One region of the Megasphaera elsdenii DSM 20460 genome, then DNA from elsewhere that is predicted to be linked to it. Evidence: riboswitches for the same ligand, from Rfam matches in the RefSeq annotation. Region 1 holds a riboswitch; each other region holds the start of a gene.
The links. Region 1 has a riboswitch for S-adenosylmethionine ahead of C6362_RS05120 (MetQ/NlpA family ABC transporter substrate-binding protein). Riboswitches for the same ligand answer to the same signal wherever they lie in the genome.

Region 1 (7,590 bases):
ATGGGCAGGATGATGTCTGTAAAAATATAAATCATCCGGAGTGTCGTATCTTCCATGGTGTCCTCTTTACTTGCGGGCAGCGCGGAAGGCGTCGGCCAGGGAGAAGGTCAGCGGTTCTGCCGGCTTGGTGGCGTCGATGATAGGCTGCATGATGTCGCGAAACTCTTCTTTCTTCTTTGATAAGACATAGAGCTTGGATGTGTTGCGGGCGTCCCAGAGGGCGTCGTGCATCTGGCCGTCGAAGGTTTCGCCCAGGGTACTGACGGCCTTGTCCAGGGAAATGACTTTGTCCAGGCCCAGGAGATTGCAGTAAATCTGCTGGAAATTCTGCCAGTGGTCGAGCATCCAGCGGACGCGGTCGTCGTGTTCGTCGATTTCCTTGAGGCGGAGTTCGCAGTCCAGTTGGCGCCAGTCGTTTTCGCTCCAGGCGAACATTTCGTAGGCATTGGGGCAGCCTTCGTTGCACCAAGTCAGGAAATGGTCGAAGGCCTGGCGGAAATGGGGCTTCCCGGCCAGCATTTCCATAGTGATTCCCGTCAATTCCTGACAGGTCTGGTTCATGGCTGTCGTATATTCGGGCAGCACATATTCTTTATACGACGAGATTTCCTTCCCGTCTTCGTCTATCTTGACAGCACCGATTTCGATGATTTCACCCTTGCAGATGCGGCGCGCTTCCTTCTGGTCCCGGCCGATAGGGTTCATCTCGAAATCGACAAATACGGCTTTCATAATAAAAAAGTGTCTCCTTTCTGAATCTGATGGACAATCTTTATTATACCATAAGTAAAGGGCTTGTCGCACGTGCGACAAGCCCTTTTGAGATGAATCAGGCGGGCCGCCCTTTGGGCGGCCCCTACGAGTCATGAGCCATTAAAATGCCGGCAGGATAGTTCCCTGGAAGTGTTCTTCGATGAATTTCTTGATCGGTTCCGACTGGTAGATTTCTAAGACTTTCTTGTATGTTTCGTTGTTTTCGTCGCCCTGACGGACTGCCATGACGTTAGCATACGGCGAATCCTTCGATTCGACGAGGATCGAATCCTTCTGCGGATTCAAGCCAGCCGGGATGGCGTAGTTGGTGTTGACGCAAGCCAGGTCCGTGTCGTCGAGGGAACGGGGAATCTGAGCGGCATCGAGTTCGACGAACTGGAGGTTCTTGGGATTTTCTGTGATATCCGTAACCGAAGCGTCGACGGAGTTGCCGTTCTTCAACTTGATCAGGCCGGCCTGCTGGATCAGGAGCAGGGCGCGGGCCCCGTTGGTCGGGTCGTTCGGGATGGTGACTTTGGCACCGTCGGCGACATCTTTGATGTCTTTATATTTGTGCGAGTAAACAGCCATGGGCAGGATGATGGTCTTGCCGATAGACGTGATCTTCAGGCCTTGTTTCTTGACGACGTTGTCCATGTACGGCTGGTGCTGCATGGAGTTCATGTCCAGATCGCCTTCGGCCAGGGCCTTGTTCGGCTGGACATAGTCGTTAAATTCGACGACTTTGATGGTGATACCCTGTTTAGCTGCTTCTTTTGCGACTTCTTCCATGACTTCCGCGTGGGGACCGGCAGTGACGCCCATCTTGATTTCTTTTTTATCACCGGAAGCACCGGAATTGGAAGACGAACCGCAGCCGGCGGCAAAGAGGCACGTCGTCGTGATGAGGACGGCGGCGAAGAGTTTTTTTACTGTTGCATTCATGTAATCATTTCCTTTCTGGATGACGAATATAAGGGCTTGCCGGTCAAAAAGAAAAGCCGTCATACAGATGACGGCTCAATTTGCGATTCGTTCATCTGCCGGTATATACCGCTGGACTTGGCACCTATCCCGATAGGGGGTTGCCGCAGCGTCATCGGGCCATTCCCTCGACTGCTCTTGATGAAAGACAATGTTTTGTTGTTGGTGTACATGTTATCACCTGGCGGGGAATCTGTCAAGAAATTTTTGACAATCCTGCGCTTCTTGAGAAAAATTTCTTTTTATGTTATAATAAGAAAACTCATCGGAGGCTTATACTCGTATGGTATAGAGCCGGATAAGATGTCACTTCAGTCCTGTAGCGGAGGAAGGGCGTGTACGTAAACACGTTCTTCGATAAAGTTGCAGGCCTGGGTGGTTTCTTATCCGGCTTTTTTGTTGTGAGGTGATGGAATGCTGAATAAACGAGATATCCTTTGGCAGATTTACAGTGCCAAAGCCTTTTACTTCCTTGGCGGCTTCGGTTTTACATCATGGGCATCGCTCATTCCTTTCCTGAAGCGGAAATTGCAGATTCCCGACGACCATCTGGGCTTTCTTTTGCTGGCCGTCGGCTTGGGAGCCCTGATCATGATGATGCTGGCCGGCTCTATTGCCGGGCGCTTAGGCTGCCGCCGCTCTTTGACTGCTGCCGGCCTGTCCATTGCCGTCGTCTTGAACGTTCTCTGCTATGTGCCGGCTTATACTGCGGCGCTGCTGGTGGCAGTTCTCCTCGGTTCCTCCCTGGGGCTGCTCGATGTCGTCGTCAACATCAACGGCATCTTCATTGAACGGAAAGTCCGCAAGCGCCTCATGTCGGGAATGCAGGCCATGTGGTCTTTGGGGAACTTTGCCGGCGCTGCCTTTTTCGCCCTGCTGCTGCAATTTCGGTTGCCCTGGCAAGGCGTTGCCCTGGCCGGTGCCGTCCTGATTGCCGCCTGTGTCTTCTTCTTTTCGCCCCATCTTCACAGTGAGCGGAATGAAAGCCGTGGCGGCAGCCATTTCGTGCGGCCCAAAGGAACGATTGTCTTCATTGGGCTGATTTGTACGATATCTTTCCTCGTCGAAGGCTCTATCAACGATTGGAGTGGCGTCTTCATGACGACGGAAAAAGGCATCGACATTTCCCAATCCGGCCTGGGTCTGACCCTGTTCACGGCTTCGGCCTTCCTGTCCCGCCTGACTGGTGATTCCCTGACCATGCATATCGGGCCGCGGCGTCTCCTGGCTTTTTCCCTGCCCATCGCCTTTGTCGGCTTTTTGGGAATCCTGCTCATCAGCGGCGGCCCGTTACTGTTCGCGTCATACGTCCTCATCGGTATCGGCTGCGCCAACACGGTCCCCGTTTTTTACTCCCTCTTGGGGACGCAAAAAGAAATGCCCATCGCCGATGCCGTCGCCGCAGTCAGTACCATCGGCTACGTCGGCATCCTCCTGGCACCGGCCGTACTGGGCTTCATCGGCCGTGTCTTCAGCCTGACCATTTCCTTTACCCTGGTCACAGTCCTCTTAATCATCATGACCGTCATGGCCATGCGGCTGTTGGGGAAGTTTGAGGTTTGAGGTTTGATGTTTGAAGTTTGATGTAAGTAGGGATAAATTTGAAACCATCACGTCAAACATCAAACGTCAAACTAAAAAAGCCTGCCGCAGGGGCAGGCTTTTTTCTTACGCATCAATCACTTTCCCCGGATTGAGGATGTCTTTCGGGTCCATGGCCCGCTTGATGGTTTTCATGATTTTCAGTTCGCCTTTTGGTGTGAACTGTTCCATGTATTTTAATTTCTTGGCTCCGATGCCGTGTTCGCCGGCCAGGCGGCCGCCGACGCTGTAGGCATAGGCGTAGACTTGCTGATGGAATTCTTCGACGTTCTTTTCCCATTCTTCGTCGCTCATGTCCATCTTGCAGAGGACGATGTGCAGGTTGCCGTCGCCGATGTGGGCATTGATCTTGACTTCAAAGGGATAGTCCTTGCCGATATCCATAATCTTTTCGATGGTTCCGGCAATTTTATGGACCGGCACGACGACGTCGTCTGTGAGGAAGACCTTGCTTTGCAGTTCAACCGAGGTCTGGCAGTTGCGGCGCATGTTCCAGACGCGGTCATCCGCTTCCAGGACTTCGGCGGCGCCTGATTCTTCACAGATCGTGCAGACGGCGTCCATCTTGGTGTCCAGTTCATCTTCGTGGAAGGTTTCGACGGTGATGATGACGTAGATACCGTCGTCGTAGTGGGGCATATCCTTGTAATGGCAGTAGTCTGCACAGCCGCGGACGTAGGAATTGTCCATGTATTCGACGCTGGTCGGATCGATGCCGGCTTTCATCAATTTCGGTACCATGTGCAAAGCCTGGCGCGGATCTGTATAGATGGCCAGGACGTCGAAGCGGTACGGCGGCAGGGGAATCAGTTTGACTGTGACTTTGGTGATGATGCCCAGCGTCCCTTCACTGCCGATGATGAGCTGTTCCAGGTCGTAGCCGGTCGAGCATTTCTTGAGGATACGGCCGCATTCGACGATATCGCCAGTAGGGGTGACGACTTCCAGGCAGTAGACCTGGTCGCGGGTGACGCCGTAGCGGACGGCGCGCAGGCCGCCGGCATTGGTAGCCAGGTTGCCGCCGATGAGGCTGCTTTCGGCGCTGGACGGGTCACCGGCATACATGAGGCCGACTTTCTTGGCGGCATTCTGCAAGTCTACCGTGCGGACACCGGCTTCGACGGTCATGTACATGCCTTCTTCATTCAGTTCGAGAATCTTGTTGAGACGGTCCATGCAGAGAACCAGGCCGCCGCAGACCGGGATGGCCCCGTCGGCCAGGCTGGTGCCGCCGCTGCGGACGGTAATGGGGAAGTCGTATTCGTTGGCTAATTTGACGATTTCCGAGATTTCCTGGGCGTTCGCCGGCGATACCGCAGCGTCAGGAACGTGGAACATGGCCGGGTTGGTTTCATAGTCGGTCTGATACTGTAAGAGCATGTCTCTATCGGTCTTGACATAAGTCGGACCGGTAATGGCTTTTAATTTTTCAATGATTTCTGGCGTAATGGGCTGATAAGTTTTCAAGCAAAGGGCCTCCTTTTCATTTGTTGTCTTATTCTACCACGCTCGCCGCCCCTAGGGAAGGCATCAGAACTTGAAATCAATCGTTGCCGAGACGCCGACGCCCTGGACTCGATTGAGATTGCTGACATTCGTCGTCGCCATAGGGATGAGGGCATTGGCCCGGGCGATGCCGTTAAATTCGCCTTCCAGCTGGGCGACGGCTTTGACCTTTTCGACTTGGGCCGACGGGCCGATGACCTGGACGGCGCCGATATATTTACCCGTACCGACGCTGACGATAGGCACGACTTTGGTGGCATAATCCGTGCCGACGCCATTTTTCATGAGCAGTTTGTTGAGAAAGTCGTTGATGGAATCGCCATACTTGGAGACGAGGATGGAAATGCCGCCGACTTTCAAGATAGAACCGAGGTTGAAGGCCTGGACGGCTGTGCCGCCGGCGAAACCGAGAAGTGACGCAATCGTAACGGCTGCAATGAGTTGTTTTTTCATGGAAATACCTCCTGAATCAAGCTTTTTTTTGATGATGGCCGCGGGCTAGCGAGGCCGCAACGGCAAGGAAACAGAGGACGGCTAAGATGACGAACGAGGCATGCAGGGCCGCCAGGACGCCGTCGGTATAAGATGGCTGTTTAGCCGTTTCCATCGTCATGATAAAGGTGACGACAGCCATGCTCAGGGCCTGGCCGAGATTGCGCGACAAGGCCAAAATGCTCGAGGCGATGCCGTGGTGCATCTTTTTGACAGACCCCATGATGGCGCTGTTGTTGGGAGCGCCGAACAGCGCCGCCCCCAGTCCGATGAAGACCAGGAAGATGGCAGCACCGCTGACGGGGACGCGCGGGAACAAGGCAAACGCCGCCAGCCCCAGCGCCGTCAAGACGAGGCCGATAGACGCAATGCCCCGCGGACCATACTTATCAGATAAGTCACCGGCCCGGGGCGACAAGAAAGCCATGATGATGGGCTGTACTAGCAGAATCGCTCCGGACATAGCCGGCGGCAGGCCGAGGATGACCTGGAAATAAAGGGATAAGAGAAAGGAAACGGCATAGGTAGCACTGTATTGGATGAGGGCTGCCAAATTGGACATAGAAAAGGTCAGATTACGGAATAAATAGAGCGGCAGCAGGGGGTGGAAGGACTTGCCTTCGTGGATGACGAAGACGACCAGCAAGACCAGGCCGATCCAGAAAGAAGCACTGTAATCTTCAAAGGATGATAGCCCGTACAGCGCGCAGAGGATACCGGCGATGGACAGACCCGAACTGACGAGGTTGACGAAGGGCGCGCCGTTGGCATACCATTCTTCTTTGATGGGACGGATGAAGGCGTACGAAATGACGATGGCCAGGGCAGACAAGAGGAAGATACAGCGCCAGCCGACGAACTGCGTCAGGGCCCCGCCGATGACCGGCCCCAGGGACAGGCCGAGATAGGTCAGGGCGACAGCCCGGCCGAGAATATGGCCCTGATGGGCTTCATCCGTCGTCGCCAGGAGCAGGGGCATATAGGACACATAGACGCCGGATAGGGCGATGCCCTGGATGGCCCGCAAAATGATGAGCATCGTCAGGGTCTGGGCAAAGGCCGCCGCCGCTGTCGCCATGGCAAAGACGATGAGCGACAGGGAATAAGTCCGCCGCCGTCCATGGACATCGGAGACCTTTCCCAAGGGCAGGAGAAAAGCAGCCGTCGTCATCAAGAAAATCGTCACGACCCAGCTCATGCGGTCCGGCGCGACGCCGAATTGACCGGCCATGACGGGAATGGCGATATTGATGGACGTAGAAAGAAAAGGCCCGACAAAACTGACCAGGCAAATCGAGTAAAAGATCCGTTTTTCCGTCGACATATCCGCACCTCACAAACGTAATAATTCTGCTCTTATTATACCATATGAGCCGGAGACGGCGGGAGCTGGCGAAGAAAATCGCGGACTAAGAAAGGACAGAAATTTTTTTACATTATCACATTTTATGAGGGAATTAACAAGCGATATCTGAATGAGTCAAAATAATATTTATCAAAATGATATGTTGACATGATTTTTTTTACGAATTTATTGAAAATATATAAAAAAGAGAAAACTATACTTGACAAGTAGCTTTTTGGATAGTACCATAGGCGTAAACATTGAGAAATGCGATAACCAAAACAAGTACACCTGTGTACTGCGTCAGAGAGTGCGGGTCTGGGGCTGCAAACCGGCATCGTTAGGAAACAGGATGGAATGCCTTTGGTTGCATAGCTGCGGAATTTTGTAGTATGCAGTTACGTCTGACTGGCGTTATACAGTCATGAGATACAGTTGTTGGCTGTAAACAGAGTGGAACCACGGGCCACCGTCTCTGTCAAAGGGGAGGGTGGTCTTTTTGTATATCCTGTCAAGGATATGTGGGGGAAACGAGAAAGAAGGGGTACGTATGATACAGGACATACAGCAATATATTCACGATGAATTTCAATGGTTTCATCGTCATCCCGAATTGTCTTTTAGGGAAGTAGAAACAACTGAACGTATTCGTCAGGATTTGCAAAAAGGTGGTTTACGTATTTTAAACCTTCCTCTGGAAACGGGGGTAGTCGCAGAAGTAGGGACTGGGGAACAGCCTATTGTTGCTATTCGCTGTGATATCGATGCGCTGCCTATTAATGAAGAAGCCGATGTACCTTATCGGTCGGAACATCCCGGGTGCATGCATGCCTGCGGTCATGATTTCCATACCGCTTCTGTTTTAGGCGCGGCCTATTTGTTGAAGGAGAGAGAAGCGGAAATCCAAG
Region 2 (7,590 bases), 160 kb from region 1:
AGCGCAGCGTCGTTTCCACATCGGCATCGCTGAGGATGTGGCCGTGGTCGATGAGGACCAGCCGGTTGGCATAGGGCAGGGCCGCTTCCAGCGTATGTTCGATGACGACGATGGTATGGCCGTATTTGACGTTCAAATCGTGAATCAATTCATAGAATTCATGGGTTCCTTCCGGGTCCAGGGCCGACGTCGGTTCGTCGAAGACGAGGATATCCGGATTAGTCGCCAGGACGTCGGCGATGACCAGACGCTGGCGCTGACCGCCGGACAGTTTGGTGACCTGGCGGTGGCGGTACGGCGTCATGTTGACCTTTTCCAGGGCTTCCGTAATGGCCTGGCCTATTTTATCCGGTGCAACGCCTTGGTTTTCCAGGCTGAAGGCGATTTCTTCTTCGACGGTCATGGCAACAAGCTGGCTGTCGTAGTCATCGAGCATGGCGCCGACGCGGGTCGCCAACTGGGAAATGGTCGTCTGTGTCGTCGCCTGGCCGTCGACATAGACCATCCCTTTCATGACGCCGCCGAAATAATGCGGGATGGCACCGGTCATGGCCATGCACAGGGAGCTCTTGCCGCTGCCGCTTTCACCGGTAATGACCAGGAAGTCACCTTTATTTACGGTCATGGTGACATCATCCAGGACGGGTGTCTTCTGCTTATTATAGATGTACGACAAATGTTCCATGGAAATGAGGCCATCCTGGGTCGGCTTCAAATCATACATGCTGTGGTCCGACGTGACTTCCTGTTCTTCCAGGGAATCGAGGATGCCCCGGGAAACGAAGAGGCGCAGGGCCGGGAAATACATGAGCGGTGTGACAACGGCATTCAAGGCACCGATGACGACGACCAGGGGCAGCATGGCCGTAACATAGACGACCGTCGGCAAATTCATGACGAACTTCAGTATCGTGACGAAAGCGCCGCCGCTCATGCAGGTCGCTGCAAAACCGGTCAGGACGGGCAGGCACGAATGGCCTTTGAACTTGATGAAGGCCAGGTTCTTGACGATGAACGTACAAGTCAGGGCGCCGAGGGGTTCACTGATGAGGTTGCCGTAAGGGAAGCCCGACTTCGAGGTCAGGACGTTGACTAAAGCGGCGACTAAGCCGATGCCCAGCGCCTGCTTGTAGCTCGGCTTGGTCAGACAAATGGCAACGCAATAAGTGGCGATGGTCCAGTTCGGTGTAACGCCACCGACGCTCGGCGAGACGAGGTGTAAAATCGTACCGATGGCCAACATGAGCGTCGTAATGGTAATCCAGCGGAACTGGCCGCCTTGGCGATGATGGAATTCTAATTTGGAAATATCTGCCACAGTTTTCATCGTGTTCCCCTCCTAAACCAAACCTTGCAAGCGCAAGTAGACGACAAAGCAGCTCAAAGCCAGCATGATGACGATGCCCACATAATCCCGGCCTTTCGGACGGACATTGCTCATGAAGCTGTGTTCATTGCTGCCGAAGCCGCGCAGTTCCAGGCTGAGGGCCATCGTTTCCGACCGGCCTAACGATTTGAGCATCAGCGGCTGGACGACGCTCATATAATTGATGACTTTCTTAAAGACATTGCCCTTCGTCGACAACCCCCGGCAGGCCTGAGCTTCCTGGACGGCCTTGCTTTCAGCGATGAAATCCGGCACGAAGCGCAAAGCCGCCGTGAACATGAAGGCATATTCATAAGGAATCTTGATCTGCTTTACCAGGGCCGCCGTCAAATCCTGCAGGCGCGTCGTCGTCAACAAGATGATGAAGACAATCGTCATGGCCAGCATGCGCAGGCCCGTCACATAAGCCGATTCTAACGATCCGCCGCCCAGGAGCTGGACGACAGCCAGGAAAACGGCAAAGACGGCCAGGCTGAAGACGGCCTTGATATTGCGCGCCAAGCTGCCGCATAAGCCTAAGAGAATGAGTTCGATAACGACTAAAATCACTAAGGGCAAGGTCGTATGCATGACCAGGGCCCAGAAAGAAAAGGCAAAGGTGCCAATCAATTTTGTAACAGGAACCAGGTTCTTCATCATTTGCGGGTACCTCCCATCCGTTCCAGCATGGCTGCTGTGAATTCTTTCATCGACTTACAGTAAGGAAAATCCGGGATTGCCAGGGACAAGGTAACGGCGTCGGGCCGACTCAATCCCAGGTCATATAAATCGTCGCGCTGCGTGAACAATTCCTGCGGCGTCCCATCAAAGGCTTTCGTATGATTGCCGATGACCAGGACGCGCTGGCAGTATTCGGCGAAGATATCCATATCATGGCTGATGATGAGGATAGTCATCCCCTTTTTATTGAGGTCCGTCAGCAAGGCCATGAGCTGGTCCTTGTCTTCACTATCCTGGCCGCTCGTCGGTTCGTCGAGGACGATGTATTTCGTATGCATGGCGATGGCCGAAGCGATGGCGACGCGCTGCTTTTCCCCGCGGTTCAAGTTAGGCGGATAAGCTTCCGAAAGTTCCGTCAGTTCCGTCGCAGCTAAGGCTTCGTCGACGGCCTGGCGGATTTCATCGCGGCTCATGCCCAGCTGCTGCGGCCCGTAGGCCACTTCTTCGCGGACCGTCGGCCGGAACATCTGCCGTTCTGGCCGCTGGAAGACGTAGCCTATGAAATGGCTGCGTACCGACGCATCGTCGTTGTTGATGACCTTTCCGTCATAGAGAATCTCCCCGGATACGGGCTTTTCCAATCCCATGAGCAGGCGCGTCACCGTCGTCTTGCCGCAGCCGTTGCGGCCGCCGAGGCCGATAAATTCGCCCTCACCGATTTTTACATTTATGTGTTCCAATACGGGTACGCCGTTGCCGTAGTTGAAACTGACATCTTTCATTTCCAGCATCTTTCTCTCCCCTTCTGTCTGAAGACAACAAAAAACCTTCCGTCCCTATACAGGGACGAAAGGTTCGATTTCTTCCGCGGTGCCACCCAGATTGACTCAGTGAGTCCAGCTCTACATGTACGGCCCATAGCGATACACGTTTCTTTGATAGCGGTGGAAATACACCGTCGCACCCTACTGGTCACCGTTCAGGCCGCATCTCCCGAATCCATTCTATCCGCCGGTCCGTGCCGAACTCCCACTGCCATCGGCTCGCTGGAACTGCCACATCAGATATACTCGTTTCGTTCATCGACAAATCCATTTAGATTTTGCTTTATTATATACTTGTCAGGCGCTCATTGTCAAGCCTTACACCGCTTATTCAGCCGGTTCAATCGTACCGTTGTACTTGTCGGCAATGAATTTCTTGACGCCATCGGAATGGAAGATTTCAGCAATCTTCTTGTATGTCGGATTATCCTTATCTTGAGCTCGGACAGCCAGGACCATGACGGCCAGCGGTTCGTCTTTCGGTTCCAAGAAGATGCCCTGTTCCTTGACGTTAAGGCCGGCGCTCATGACGTAGTTCATAGTAATGACAGCCGCATCGACGTCACCGAGGCTGCGCGGCAGCTGGGCCGCTTCGATTTCTTTGAACTGGAAATGCTTGGGATTATCGACGACATCAGCCGGCGTAGCCTTGAATCCTACGCCCTCTTTAAGTTTCAGCAGCCCTGCGCGCTGAAGGAGCGCCAAGCCGCGGCCGCCGTTAGTCGGGTCATTGGGGATAGCAATGACAGCTCCGTCGGGCAAAGCGTCGACACTCTTATATTTATCGCTGTAAATCCCCATGCGCATGAGGATCGTGTTGCCAATAGGTACTAAATCCGTACCATTCTGCTTATTGAAATTATCCAGGAATGGCTTATGCTGGTAGCTGACCAAGTCAATATCTCCATCAGCCAGGGCCTTGTCCGGCGTAATGTAGTCGGAAAATTCGACGACTTTGATGTGAATCCCCTGTTTTTCTGCTTCCTTAGCCACGGCTTCGACGACTTCAGCATGAGGACCCGCTGTGGCTCCGATCTTGATTTCCTTGTCGCTGCTGCCGGCACTCTGGCCATTATCCCCCTGACCGCCGCAACCGGCAAGGCCGACAGCCAATACGGCTAATAAGGCAAGCGGTAAAAATTTCTTTTTCCATTGAATCATAACTGATTCCCCCTCTTTAGATTGTTGTCTAAATACTACGCTTTTAGTATAGTTTTGTCAATGCCCTTAAGATAGACCTTGACAAATAGCCTATCCATGATAAACTAAGAATCAAGACAACTTTAGAACGACATTTATCCAGAGTGGTGGAGGGACTGGCCCTATGAAGCCCGGCAACCGATAACGACGGTGCCAATTCCTGCGGATTATTCCGAGAGATAAAGAATCAGCCATCAAACCTCTTTCTCTTTCGGAAAGAGGTCTTTTTTATCTTTTCCCGCCAGAAGACTCCCACCTCTTAGGTGGGGGATGAATGGCGGTGCTTGAGTGGGTCCAAGGCCCGTAAAAAGCACAAAAACGCTGTAACTCATCTTAAAAATCATCACTATTTCCCACATAATAATCATATAATAAAAAAGGAGGTGAAAAATGTGTATCTTACTCAATCAAATGTCATCAGAAATCTTTCCAAAGAAGAATATGCCATGCTGCGGGAGATGTGCCAATACAGCAACAACCTCTACAACGTGGCTCTCTACAACATCAGGCAATACTATTTCCAAGAGAAGAAGTTCTTGAAATACGAAGAAAATTACCATGTCTGCAAGGAAAACGAAAACTACGGTCTGTTGCAGGCTGGCGTGTCTCAGCAGATATTGAAGGTGGCTGACCGCAGTTTCAAGTCATTCTTCAATCTCATAAAAAAGGCAAAATCAGGAGAATATCGCTTCAAGGACATCAAAATGCCTCACTATCGGGAAAAAGGCGGCATGTTCAACCTGATTCTCTCCACGAACGCCATAAACGTAAAAGATGGATTCTTGACGATCCCCATGAGTCGGGGATTTTCTAAACGGCATGGCCGTAAGCCAATCAAAATCCCTTTCCCTGCAAGACTGAAAGAGAAAACCATCAAGGAAGTCCGTATCTGTCCCATATATAATGGCAGATACTTCAAAATCCAGTATTACTATCTTCAGGAGAAAGAACCTCAAGACGTTTCACCGGACAATGTCCTTGCTATCGACATCGGTCTTGAAAATCTGGCAACTTGCGTGACCAACACCGGGACGGCGTTCATCATGGACGGGCGTAAACTTAAATCAATCAACCAGTATTGGAACAAGCAGAAAGCCTACTATCAGGGGATTGCCGACAAACAAGGACAGAAGAAAACGCACAGGCTCTATGCCTTAGCAAGAAAACGTAATAATCGGACACAGGACTACCTCCGCAAGGTTGCCCGCTATATCATCAACTACTGTATCGAACACCGTATCGGAACCATCGTCTGTGGTTATAACGGTGACTTTAAACGTAGTATCGACCTGGGTAGGATAACCAACCAGCAGTTTACGCAAATCAGTTTCGGTAATCTGCGTGAAACACTGGAAGGACTTTGCGAGCGTTACGGTATGCGATATATCGAACAGGAAGAATCTTACACTTCTCAAGCAAGTTGCTTGGATTTAGACGATATTCCTGTCTATAATCCTGAACAGCCGTATACTGGCACGTTCAGTGGGAAGCGTATCCACCGTGGCTTGTACCAGTTCGCCGATGGCAGGATGGCCAACGCGGATGTGAATGGAGCATACAACATACTCCGTAAAAGTAAGCAGAACTTCGATTTCGAGGGACTGTGTAAGGGGCTTTTGGACAGCCCTTTGAGAATAAGGATATCCTGACAGCTAACTCCTTTGGAATAGGCTGTCAGGCGTTAGTCCATGTATCAAATTTCTCAAGAATCTCCCGCTTCTATAAGCGGGAGAGGTTCAAGGATAATGACGGAACAGAAAAGTCTATACTACATCATTAGGAGGAATCTTTATGAAAAATCTCAAGAAACTTTCCATTCTCGCCGCTTCAGCCCTGCTGGCCATCGCCGTCCTGGCTGCCGGCTGCGGCAGTGATTCCGCTTCCAGCGGCTCGTCTTCCAAGAACACGACAGTCACCGTCGGCGCCACGCCCGTACCGCACGGTGAAATCCTGAATGAAGTCAAACCGCTCCTGGCCAAAGAAGGGGTCGACCTGAAAGTCGTCGAATTCACGGACTATGTCAAACCGAACCTGGCCCTGAACGATAAGGAAATCGACGCCAACTTCTTCCAGCATTCACCGTACCTCGACAAATTCAATAGCGAACACGGCACAAAATTGAAAGCCATCGCTAAGATCCACGTCGAACCAATGGGCATTTATTCCCATAAAGTCAAGGACTTGAAAGACGTCGCTGACGGCGCCAAAGTCGCCATCCCCAATGACCCGACCAACGGCGGCCGCGCCCTCCTCATCTTGCAGAGTGCCGGCCTCATCGGCTTGAAAGATGGCGGTAACATCACGTCGACCGTACAGGACGTCGAAAAGAACGATAAACACCTCCAGTTCGTCGAACTCGAAGCCGCTCAGATTCCCCGTTCCATCGATGACGTAGACATCGCCTTGATCAATACCAACTTTGCTATGGAAGCCGGTCTCAATCCGCTGAAAGACGCGCTCTTCCTGGAACCGAAGGATTCGCCGTATGCCAACGTCCTCGTCATCCGCGAAGGTGATGAAAACCGTCCGGAAATCCAGAAACTCGTCAAAGCCCTCCAGTCTCCGGAAATCAAGAAATTCATCGAAGACAAATACCAGGGTGCTATCCTGCCGAGCTTCTAACAGCTGGACATTGACTTCGTTATCCCATATAATGAAAGTATCCGAAAAGGGCTGTCGCGCTCGCGGCGGTCCTTTTGTTTACAATGATTATTGTCTGGAAGGCTCCCCTAATAGGGGAGCTGTCAGCGCAGCTGACTGAGGGGTTGCTTTTCATCATGCAGTCCACGGAATTCTGTAAAATCAAGGGGGAAACAATATATGCATACGAACGAGCTTTTTGCCAAAAAAACGGTCTTTTCTTTTGAAGTCTTTCCGCCGAAGAAGGATATTCCCATCGAAACGGTCTATCCGACGCTGGAAGAACTGAGCAAACTCCATCCGGACTTCATCAGCGTCACCTGCGGCGCCGGCGGTACCGGCGGCAACCGCACGGTCGAAGTCGCCAGCCGCATCAAAGCCCTGGGCTGCGAAACAGCCGCTCACATGCCCTGCATCTACCTGACGAAAGAAGCAGCCTTGCAGGACCTGAAAGAACTGAAAGAAGCCGGCATCGAAAACATCCTGGCCCTGCGTGGCGATGAAGTCCCGGGCCGCGAACGGGCGCACGACTTCGAACACGCCAGCGACCTTGTGGCCTTCATCAAAGAACAAGCGCCGGAATTCAACGTCATCGGCGCCTGCTACCCTGAAGGGCATACCGAAGCTAAGACCCTGGCCGCCGACATCCGCAACTTGAAGACCAAAGTCGACGCCGGCGCTAGCGAACTCATTTCCCAGCTCTTCTTCGACAACGCCCTTTTCTACCGCTTCCTCGAACGTTGTGAAATTGCCGGTATCAATGTTCCCATCGAAGCCGGCATCATGCCCGTCACTAACAAAGCTCAAATCGAACGCATGGTCACCATGTGCGGCGCCACGCTCCCCATCAAATTCCAGCGGGCCATTGCCAAATACGGT
Region 3 (7,590 bases), 1.1 Mb from region 1:
CGGTACCTTCGACGACATCAGCCGACCAGATTTTCAGGCGCTTGCCATCGTGACAGATCGTATATGCGCCGGGATGAGGATCCAGCGTCCGGATGAGCCGTTCCAGCACGACAGCATCCTGGGTCCAGTCGATCTGGGCTTCTTCCTTGGTAATTTTTGCCGTATACGTCGCCTGGCTCTCATCCTGGTCGACAGCCCGGCTTTCATAGCCCTCCAGGTCCGTCAGGACGTCGAGCAGGGTCTGGGCCCCGAGGAGGGACAATTTATCGAACAAAGTGCCCGTCGTTTCCTTGGCATCCAGGGGAATGGCCGCTTTTTTCAGCATCTTCCCCGTATCCATGCCTTCATCGAGGAGCATGATGGTCACGCCGCTTTCAGCTTCGCCGTCCTTGACAGCGTACTGGATAGGAGCCGCGCCGCGGTATTTCGGCAGCAGCGAGCCGTGGACGTTGAGGCAGCCGTATTTGGGGATGTCGAGGACGGCTTTCGGCAAAATCTTGCCGTAGGCGATGACGATGATGACATCCGGTGCCAGGCTGCGCAGCTGTTCGATGACGTCGTCACGGCGCATGGAATCGGGCTGGAAAACGGGGATTCCCAGTTCCATGGCCTTTTCTTTCACCGGCGAGAAAGTCACCTTTTTGCCCCGTCCCCGCTGCTTGTCGGGCTGGCTGTAGACGGCGGCGATATCATAACCGGCCTGGGCCAGGCTTTCCAGGGACGGGACGGAAAAATCCGGCGTCCCCATGAATACAATGCGTAACTTATCCATTAGTCCCCTACTTTCCGTAAATCCGCTGCTTTTTCGATGAACAGATGACCATAGAGATGGTCGATTTCATGCTGGAAAATGCGGGCCAGGAAGCCTTCCGGTTCATAAATGACCGTCTTGCCATGGCGCGTCAGGGAACGGACCTTGATTTTCGAAGCCCGTTCTACCTTGCCGTAATATCCGGGGATGCTCAGGCAGCCTTCGGTGTCGACGTTGGTTTCGTCCGACTTTTCCAGGATTTCCGGATTGATGAGCTCGATGAGACCATGGCCGTCGTCGAGGACGATGAGCTGCAGCGATTCATTGACCTGCGGTGCGGCTAAGCCGACGCCTTCAGCAGCATACATCGTTTCTGCCATGTCGTCGAGCAATTTCTTTATATGTTTATTCACTTTTGTAACGGGTTTCGCCGTCGCTTTCAAGACGGGGTCACCGGCTTTAATAATATTGAGTACTGCCATATAACTTTCACCTCATTGTAATAGTAAAAATGCTTATTCTGTTTTATTATATAACAAATCTGACATTTTTGCTATCATATCTTTTTAGGAAACGGCGGGACGCCCGTTTCTGCCCGATGGAGGAATGAGTTCATATGCCTGACGGGCTCGCCACGTGCGAGCCCCTACCATTATGTAATGCTAGGTCGCCATGATTACATGGGGTCGATGTCGATGATGACGCCGGTCTGCCAGCAGGCCGGAAGGTGCTGCATGGCTTTTTTGATGGCTGTCAGGTCTTTCCCGGTCAGGGAGAGGACGACGCGGTACTTATTGCGTATCTTCTTGATGACGTCTTCGTAGGGGCCAATGACGGCAACTTCATCACCGTGGTCCTGATTCCAGCTGTTCAAGGCCGCTGCGACGTCGTTGGCTTTGCGCCAGACCTGTTCTTCCGATTCGTCCTGGACTAGTATCTTGGCCATTTCCTGGAACGGCGGATAGCCCAATTCCTTCCGGAACTGGACTTCCTGGTCATAAAAAGCCCGGTAATCCTGACGGGCTGCGCACTGGATGACGTAGTGGTCCGGTGCATAGGTCTGCATGATGACGCGGCCCGGGATATCGCCGCGGCCGGCCCGGCCGGCTGCCTGGGTCAGGAGCTGGAAGGTCCGCTCGCCAGCCCAGTAAGCCGGGATGTTGAGCAGGCTGTCTGCCGACAAGATGCCGACGGCACTGACGCCGGGAAAATCATGACCTTTGGCGACCATCTGCGTTCCCAGGAGAATATCGTATTCGTGGCGACGGAAGGCTTCGATGATGCGGTCACCGCTGTGCTTGCGGCTCGTCGTGTCCTGGTCGAGGCGGATGATGCGGGCCGTCGGCAGGAGTTCGTGGAGCTGGGCTTCCACTTTTTCCGTACCGCTACCAAAGAACTTGATATACTTGCTGCCGCAGGAAGGACAGACGGTAGGAATCGGCTTTTCGGCATCGCAGTAATGGCAGCGCAGATGAGCTGCCTGGCGATGGTAGACCATGGCCACATCACACGTGTCGCACTTGACGACGTAGCCGCACTTGCGGCACATGACGAAGGTCGAGAAACCGCGGCGGTTGAGGAGGATGATGGCCTGCTGACGGGCTGCCAAGGTCTCTTCCAAGAGAGTGAGCAGGGCATCGGAGACAACGCGGTAATTGCCCCGGGCCAGCTCATCCCGCATGTCGACGACCTGGACAGCCGGCAGCGGGCGATGGCCGACTCGTTCTTTTAGTTCGACCAGGACGTATTCTCCCTGCAAGGCTCGATAATAGTCAGCCAGCGCCGGCGTCGCGCTGCCCAGGACGACGGGGCAGCCGTAATACGCGGCCCGCTGGCGGGCGACGGCGACGGCATGATAGCGCGGCGCCTCGTCCTGCTTGTACGAGCTGTCGTGGGCTTCGTCGACGATGAACAAACCGATGGACTGAGCCGCCGCGAAGACCGCCGACCGGGCACCGATGCAGATATGACTCGTCCCGTTCTGCATGCGCAGCCAGTTGTTGCGCTTCTCCCCCTGGGACAGCTGGCTGTGCATGACGACGACATCGTCGCCGAAACGGCGCAGGAAGCGGCGGACAATCTGGCCGGTCAAGGCGATCTCCGGCACTAAGACGACGACCTGTTTCCCTTTTTTCAGGGCCTGGCTGGTTAACTGCATGTAGATTTCTGTCTTGCCGCTGCTGGTGATACCGTGGAGGACGTAGGTTTTACCATGCTCATCGCTTCCGATAACCTTTAATGCCTGCTGCTGTTCCGCTGTCAGGGAAAAAGCTTCGTCCCGGGCAAGGCTCGGCAAGACATTCGTCGTCCTGGCCGGCCGCTGGCTCCAGCAGGCCAATCCCGTCGCACAGAGGCGGCGCATGAGATTGCGGCTGTAGCCTTGTCCCTGCCAATAAGAGACAGGGCCTTCGCCCTTGGCTTTCAAGGCCTGGAGCAGTTCCTGCTGGCGGCGACGGCCATGGAGAATAGCTTCCGTATCGTCGGCAGCAAAAGAAAGCCAGTCTTCCATCTTGTCGGCAATCTGGTTCTTATAACAAATCCGGCTGGTCAGGACCTGGCTGGCCAAAGCCTTCTCGACGAGGTCTTGGCCGAACCGGCGGCTCAGTGCGCCTTTTTCACAGCGCCCTTTTCCGGCCACATAGGTTTGTAGCCGCGCTTCGTCCGCTGTCTGCGGCTGGGCCGGTCCGGCCGATACGACATCGCGGCGGACCAGTCCTTTCTTATCGATCATGAACAGGCGCAGGGCATCGGACAAGTTGCAGACGTAGTAATCGCGGATCCAAAGGGCCGTGCGGATCATCTCTTCCTGGAAGCCGGTCTGCGTCGAGAGCAGGCCTTCAATGGGCTTCAGCGTGAAATCAGCCGGCTCCGCCAGGTGTTCCTGCAGGGCGACGACGATGCCTTCTTCCCGGCGATGACCGAAAGGCACGAGGACGCGGCTGCCGACGCGGACAGCCATCCCCTCGGGGACGATATAGGAAAAGGTCTGCTGCAGCCGCTTCGCCGTCGTATTGATGATGATTTCAGCAAACAAAGAAACACCTCCGTAGTTCGTGGTTTGTGGTTCGTAGGGGCCGTCCTGTCAAGGCGGCCCGCAAACAATGACACTTAAAAAGGGACCGCGCAGTGATGCGACAGTCCCCTTTTTTTGGATGTTCAGTTTATCGAACCGCCTCTTATAAGCCGGCTTCTTTGCGGAGCGTATCGGCTTTGTCTGTCTTTTCCCAAGGCAGGTCGAGGTCGTTGCGGCCGAAGTGGCCATAGGCAGCGGTCTGTTTGTAAATCGGGCGCTGCAAGTCGAGCATGGCGATGATGCCAGCCGGACGAAGGTCGAAGTTCTTTTCAATGAGTTCGACGATCTTTTCGTTCGGGACTTTGCCCGTGCCGAAGGTTTCGACGTGGATGGAAACCGGGCGGGCTACGCCGATGGCATAAGCCAGCTGGATTTCGCATTTGTCAGCCAAGCCGGCAGCGACGACGTTCTTGGCGACGTAACGAGCTGCATAGGCAGCCGAACGGTCGACTTTTGTGGGGTCCTTGCCAGAGAAAGCACCGCCGCCATGACGAGCCATGCCGCCATAGGTATCGACGATGATCTTGCGGCCCGTGAGGCCCGAGTCGCCCTGGGGACCGCCGATGACGAAGCGGCCTGTCGGGTTGATGAAGAGTTTCGTCTTGTCGTCGAACAAGCCTTCCGGAAGTTCCGGTTTGATGACGAATTCGAGGAGATCGCTTTCAATCTGTTCGCGGCTGACTTCCGGGCTGTGCTGTGCCGAAATGACGATGGTGTCGATGCGGACGGGTTTGCCGTCTTCATATTCGACAGTGACCTGAGTCTTGCCATCGGGACGGAGATACGGCAAGGTACCGTCTTTGCGGACCTTTGCCAGGCGGCGGGCCAAACGGTGTGCCAAAGAAATAGGCAGCGGCATGTAGTCGTCCGTTTCGTTGGAAGCATAGCCGAACATCATGCCCTGGTCGCCAGCGCCGATGGTATCGAACTTATCTGTATTGCCTTCCTTCTTTTCCAAGGCGTCATCGACGCCCATGGCGATATCCGGAGACTGTTCGTCCAAGGAGACGAGGACGCCGCAGGTATCGCAGTCAAAGCCGTATTTAGCGCGGGTATAACCGATATCGCGGATCGTTTCGCGGACGATGTGCGGAATATCGACGTAGCACGTCGTAGAGATTTCGCCGACGACGTGTACCATGCCGGTCGTTACCAAGGTTTCGCAGGCAACGCGGGCGTTTTTATCTTTTGCAAGAATGGCATCCAAAATGCTGTCCGAAATCTGGTCGGCCATTTTATCGGGATGGCCTTCGGTGACGGATTCGGATGTAAAGAATTCACGATTTTTAGCCATGAGTGATCCTCCTTAAAAAAAATTCCCCTCATCCATGACTTCATGAGAGGGGCTTCTAATCCCCATCTGCCAGTATATCACTGCTGGAATTAGCACCTTTCATAGCTGAAGGTTGCTGCGACATCACAGGGCCAGTCCCTCCGTCGTCTCTTGATGGTTCTTTATTTGTTTTGCTCATCCATTATAATTCAAGTCTGCCTATTTTGCAAGTATTTTTTATGTCCAAAAAACATTGTCTACTAGACGCCTCCCTACAGGCAGGGGTATAATGTCTACAGAAGATAGAAAGGATGATAGATATGACCAAATTGCGGCCTAGAGATATATTCTTCAACGACCCTTATTTTGATTATGCCACCTGCAGCAAACCCGGCGACCTGCGGCTGGCCAAACGAGTCGAAGTATTCGGCAAGTGGTATAAGACCCCAAACCTGGTGACGACCCTCCTGTCCCAGGAACGGCTGACCTTCAGCCGCTACACCGGCACGAACAAGGAAGACGCCCTGGTCCTGCGGATCTACGAACGGACGGCAGACCGGCTGCTCATCAATACGTATTATACGTCCCAACAAAACCCGGAAGAAATCTACGCCGGCACGATTCACCTCGAACGCTACGACATGGCGCAGACCATGGAATCCTTTTCCTATATGGGCATCATCGACCTGCTCATGCTCCAGACGGACAGCCAGATTCTTGAGCTGACCAACGTCTTTGAAGATGTACAGATGGCCAAGCACGCTGTGGCCCACGCCCTGGGCATTTATCTCATGGCCATCTGCGACCAGCCCTGGTCTGACGAAGCCGTCACAGGCGGCCAGGAAACGCCGGCCATGATGATGGGCAAGGAAAAAGAAGAACTTCAGCAGCTGCGGGAGGAAAAGGCCCAGATGGACGCCGATAAGGAAGAGCTCCTGCGCCTGCGCCTGGAAGCAAAAAACCGTACGACGGTCCTGGCCGAACTGGAACGGCTGCGCCAGGAATTAGAAAGCGAACGGGCCGGCCGCGAACAGGAGCGCAAGCAATATGAAGACCGCATCCGCAAGCAGGAACAGTATATCGAAAAGATCAAGGAAACGGCATCCGGCCAAATCGCCGAACTCCTGGCCCTGCGCAAGGAACTCAACAAGCGTCAGGTACGGCCGGACCTTTCCAGCGGACAGGCGCACCGGAAAGTGACGCCTCAGGAAGCGTCTCGGTCGGCCCGGGAGCCGGAAGACCGCGGCCTGGACCTGCCTTCCTTCATGACCCAGCGCGACTATACGCGTCAGCTCGACCGCTTCCTCACGGGGCGCCAGCTTGCCCTGGCCGGCGGCGACCCAGACTGGCAGCGCCGCATCCAGCGCCGTTTTGGTGCTATTCTCCTCATCAGCGGCCAGCCAGGGGATGACCGGCTGCTGAAAGAATCGGCCCTCTTAGTCGTCAATATGGAAGATGGCAAGACGCCCCTCGTCCGCTGGGCCATTACGGAAGCCAAAGAAAAAGGCTGCCCCATCCTCTCCATCGGCCCGACCAACCTCAACGGCTTCGCCAAAGCCATCGTAGGGCGGGTTAGTGGTTAGTGGCTCGTGGTTCGTGGCGGGCCGCCCTTTGGGACGGCCCCTACAACATTAAAACCATCTGCTAACCCCTAACTACTAGCCACTAGCCACTAAAAAGGACTGTCGCATATGCGACAGTCCTTTTTCTGCAACCTACAAACTCTCATCAACCCTGTTTTTTCGCCATGATAGCCGCAGCGCGGGCTACGATGATGGCAGCGAGTTCGTCTTTATCCATTTTATCTAATTTTTCCATAGAGCCGTCCGGGAAAAGCAAGGTGGCGATGTTCGTCGTCCCTTTGAAGCCGGCCCCTTCGGCACTGACGTCGTTGGCGACGAGCATGTCGAGGTTCTTCTTCTTGAGCTTCTTCGTACCGTATTCGATGACGTTCGTCGTTTCAGCGGCAAAACCGACCAGGGTCTGATGGGTCTTGCGCTGGCCCAGGCCATAGAGGATATCGGGATTCTTGGCCATTTCGAGGGTCAAGGTATCGTCGTTCTTCTTAATCTTGTTTTCTGCCGGATGAGCCGAACGGTAATCGGCAACCGCTGCCGATTTGATGACCAGGTCACAGTCATCGTAATAGGAGTCGACGGCGGCTTTCATGTCGCGCGTACTGCCGACATCGACGCGGCGGGCCAGGCCGACCGGCGTCTTGAGGTTATCCGTCGTCCCGGCGACCAATGTGACTTCTGCGCCGGCCATGACGGCAGCCTTGGCGATGGCAAAACCCATGCGGCCGCTGGAATGATTGCCGATGAAGCGGACCGGATCGATGGGTTCCCGCGTACCGCCAGCCGTGACGAGGACCTTCTTGCCTTTCAGGAGGTCGTTGCGGCAGGCCAGGAGTTCGATGTAATCGACGATGGTATCCGGTTCGGGCAGGCGGCCGACGCCGTCGATGCCACAGGCCAGATGGCCGCTGTCAGG

Region 2: it holds a riboswitch for S-adenosylmethionine, as region 1 does, so the genes downstream of both, C6362_RS05880 (RNA-guided endonuclease InsQ/TnpB family protein) here and C6362_RS05120 (MetQ/NlpA family ABC transporter substrate-binding protein) in region 1, are expected to answer to the same signal.
Region 3: it holds a riboswitch for S-adenosylmethionine, as region 1 does, so the genes downstream of both, metK (methionine adenosyltransferase) here and C6362_RS05120 (MetQ/NlpA family ABC transporter substrate-binding protein) in region 1, are expected to answer to the same signal.

Annotation. Positions count from the first base shown of each region.
Region 1 is NZ_CP027570.1:1,096,151-1,103,740, forward strand. It holds gene C6362_RS05110 (AEC family transporter) at 1-56, opposite strand, end outside; gene C6362_RS05115 (3'-5' exonuclease) at 67-732, opposite strand; gene C6362_RS05120 (MetQ/NlpA family ABC transporter substrate-binding protein) at 874-1,698, opposite strand; SAM riboswitch class I at 1,787-1,885, opposite strand; gene C6362_RS05125 (MFS transporter) at 2,152-3,300, shown strand; gene C6362_RS05130 (FAD-binding oxidoreductase) at 3,406-4,806, opposite strand; gene C6362_RS05135 (hypothetical protein) at 4,870-5,298, opposite strand; gene C6362_RS05140 (MFS transporter) at 5,315-6,661, opposite strand; gene C6362_RS05145 (amidohydrolase) at 7,233-7,590, shown strand, end outside.
Region 2 is NZ_CP027570.1:1,253,413-1,261,002, reverse strand. It holds gene C6362_RS05900 (tryptophan transporter) at 1-1,327, opposite strand, end outside; gene C6362_RS05895 (energy-coupling factor transporter transmembrane component T family protein) at 1,340-2,023, opposite strand; gene C6362_RS05890 (energy-coupling factor ABC transporter ATP-binding protein) at 2,023-2,838, opposite strand; gene C6362_RS05885 (MetQ/NlpA family ABC transporter substrate-binding protein) at 3,199-4,032, opposite strand; SAM riboswitch class I at 4,164-4,257, shown strand; gene C6362_RS05880 (RNA-guided endonuclease InsQ/TnpB family protein) at 4,464-5,720, shown strand; gene C6362_RS05875 (MetQ/NlpA family ABC transporter substrate-binding protein) at 5,863-6,693, shown strand; gene metF (methylenetetrahydrofolate reductase [NAD(P)H]) at 6,892-7,590, shown strand, end outside.
Region 3 is NZ_CP027570.1:2,196,697-2,204,286, reverse strand. It holds gene fmt (methionyl-tRNA formyltransferase) at 1-772, opposite strand, end outside; gene def (peptide deformylase) at 772-1,233, opposite strand; gene priA (replication restart helicase PriA) at 1,428-3,785, opposite strand; gene metK (methionine adenosyltransferase) at 3,928-5,118, opposite strand; SAM riboswitch class I at 5,178-5,278, opposite strand; gene C6362_RS10405 (hypothetical protein) at 5,418-6,680, shown strand; gene coaBC (bifunctional phosphopantothenoylcysteine decarboxylase/phosphopantothenate--cysteine ligase CoaBC) at 6,826-7,590, opposite strand, start outside.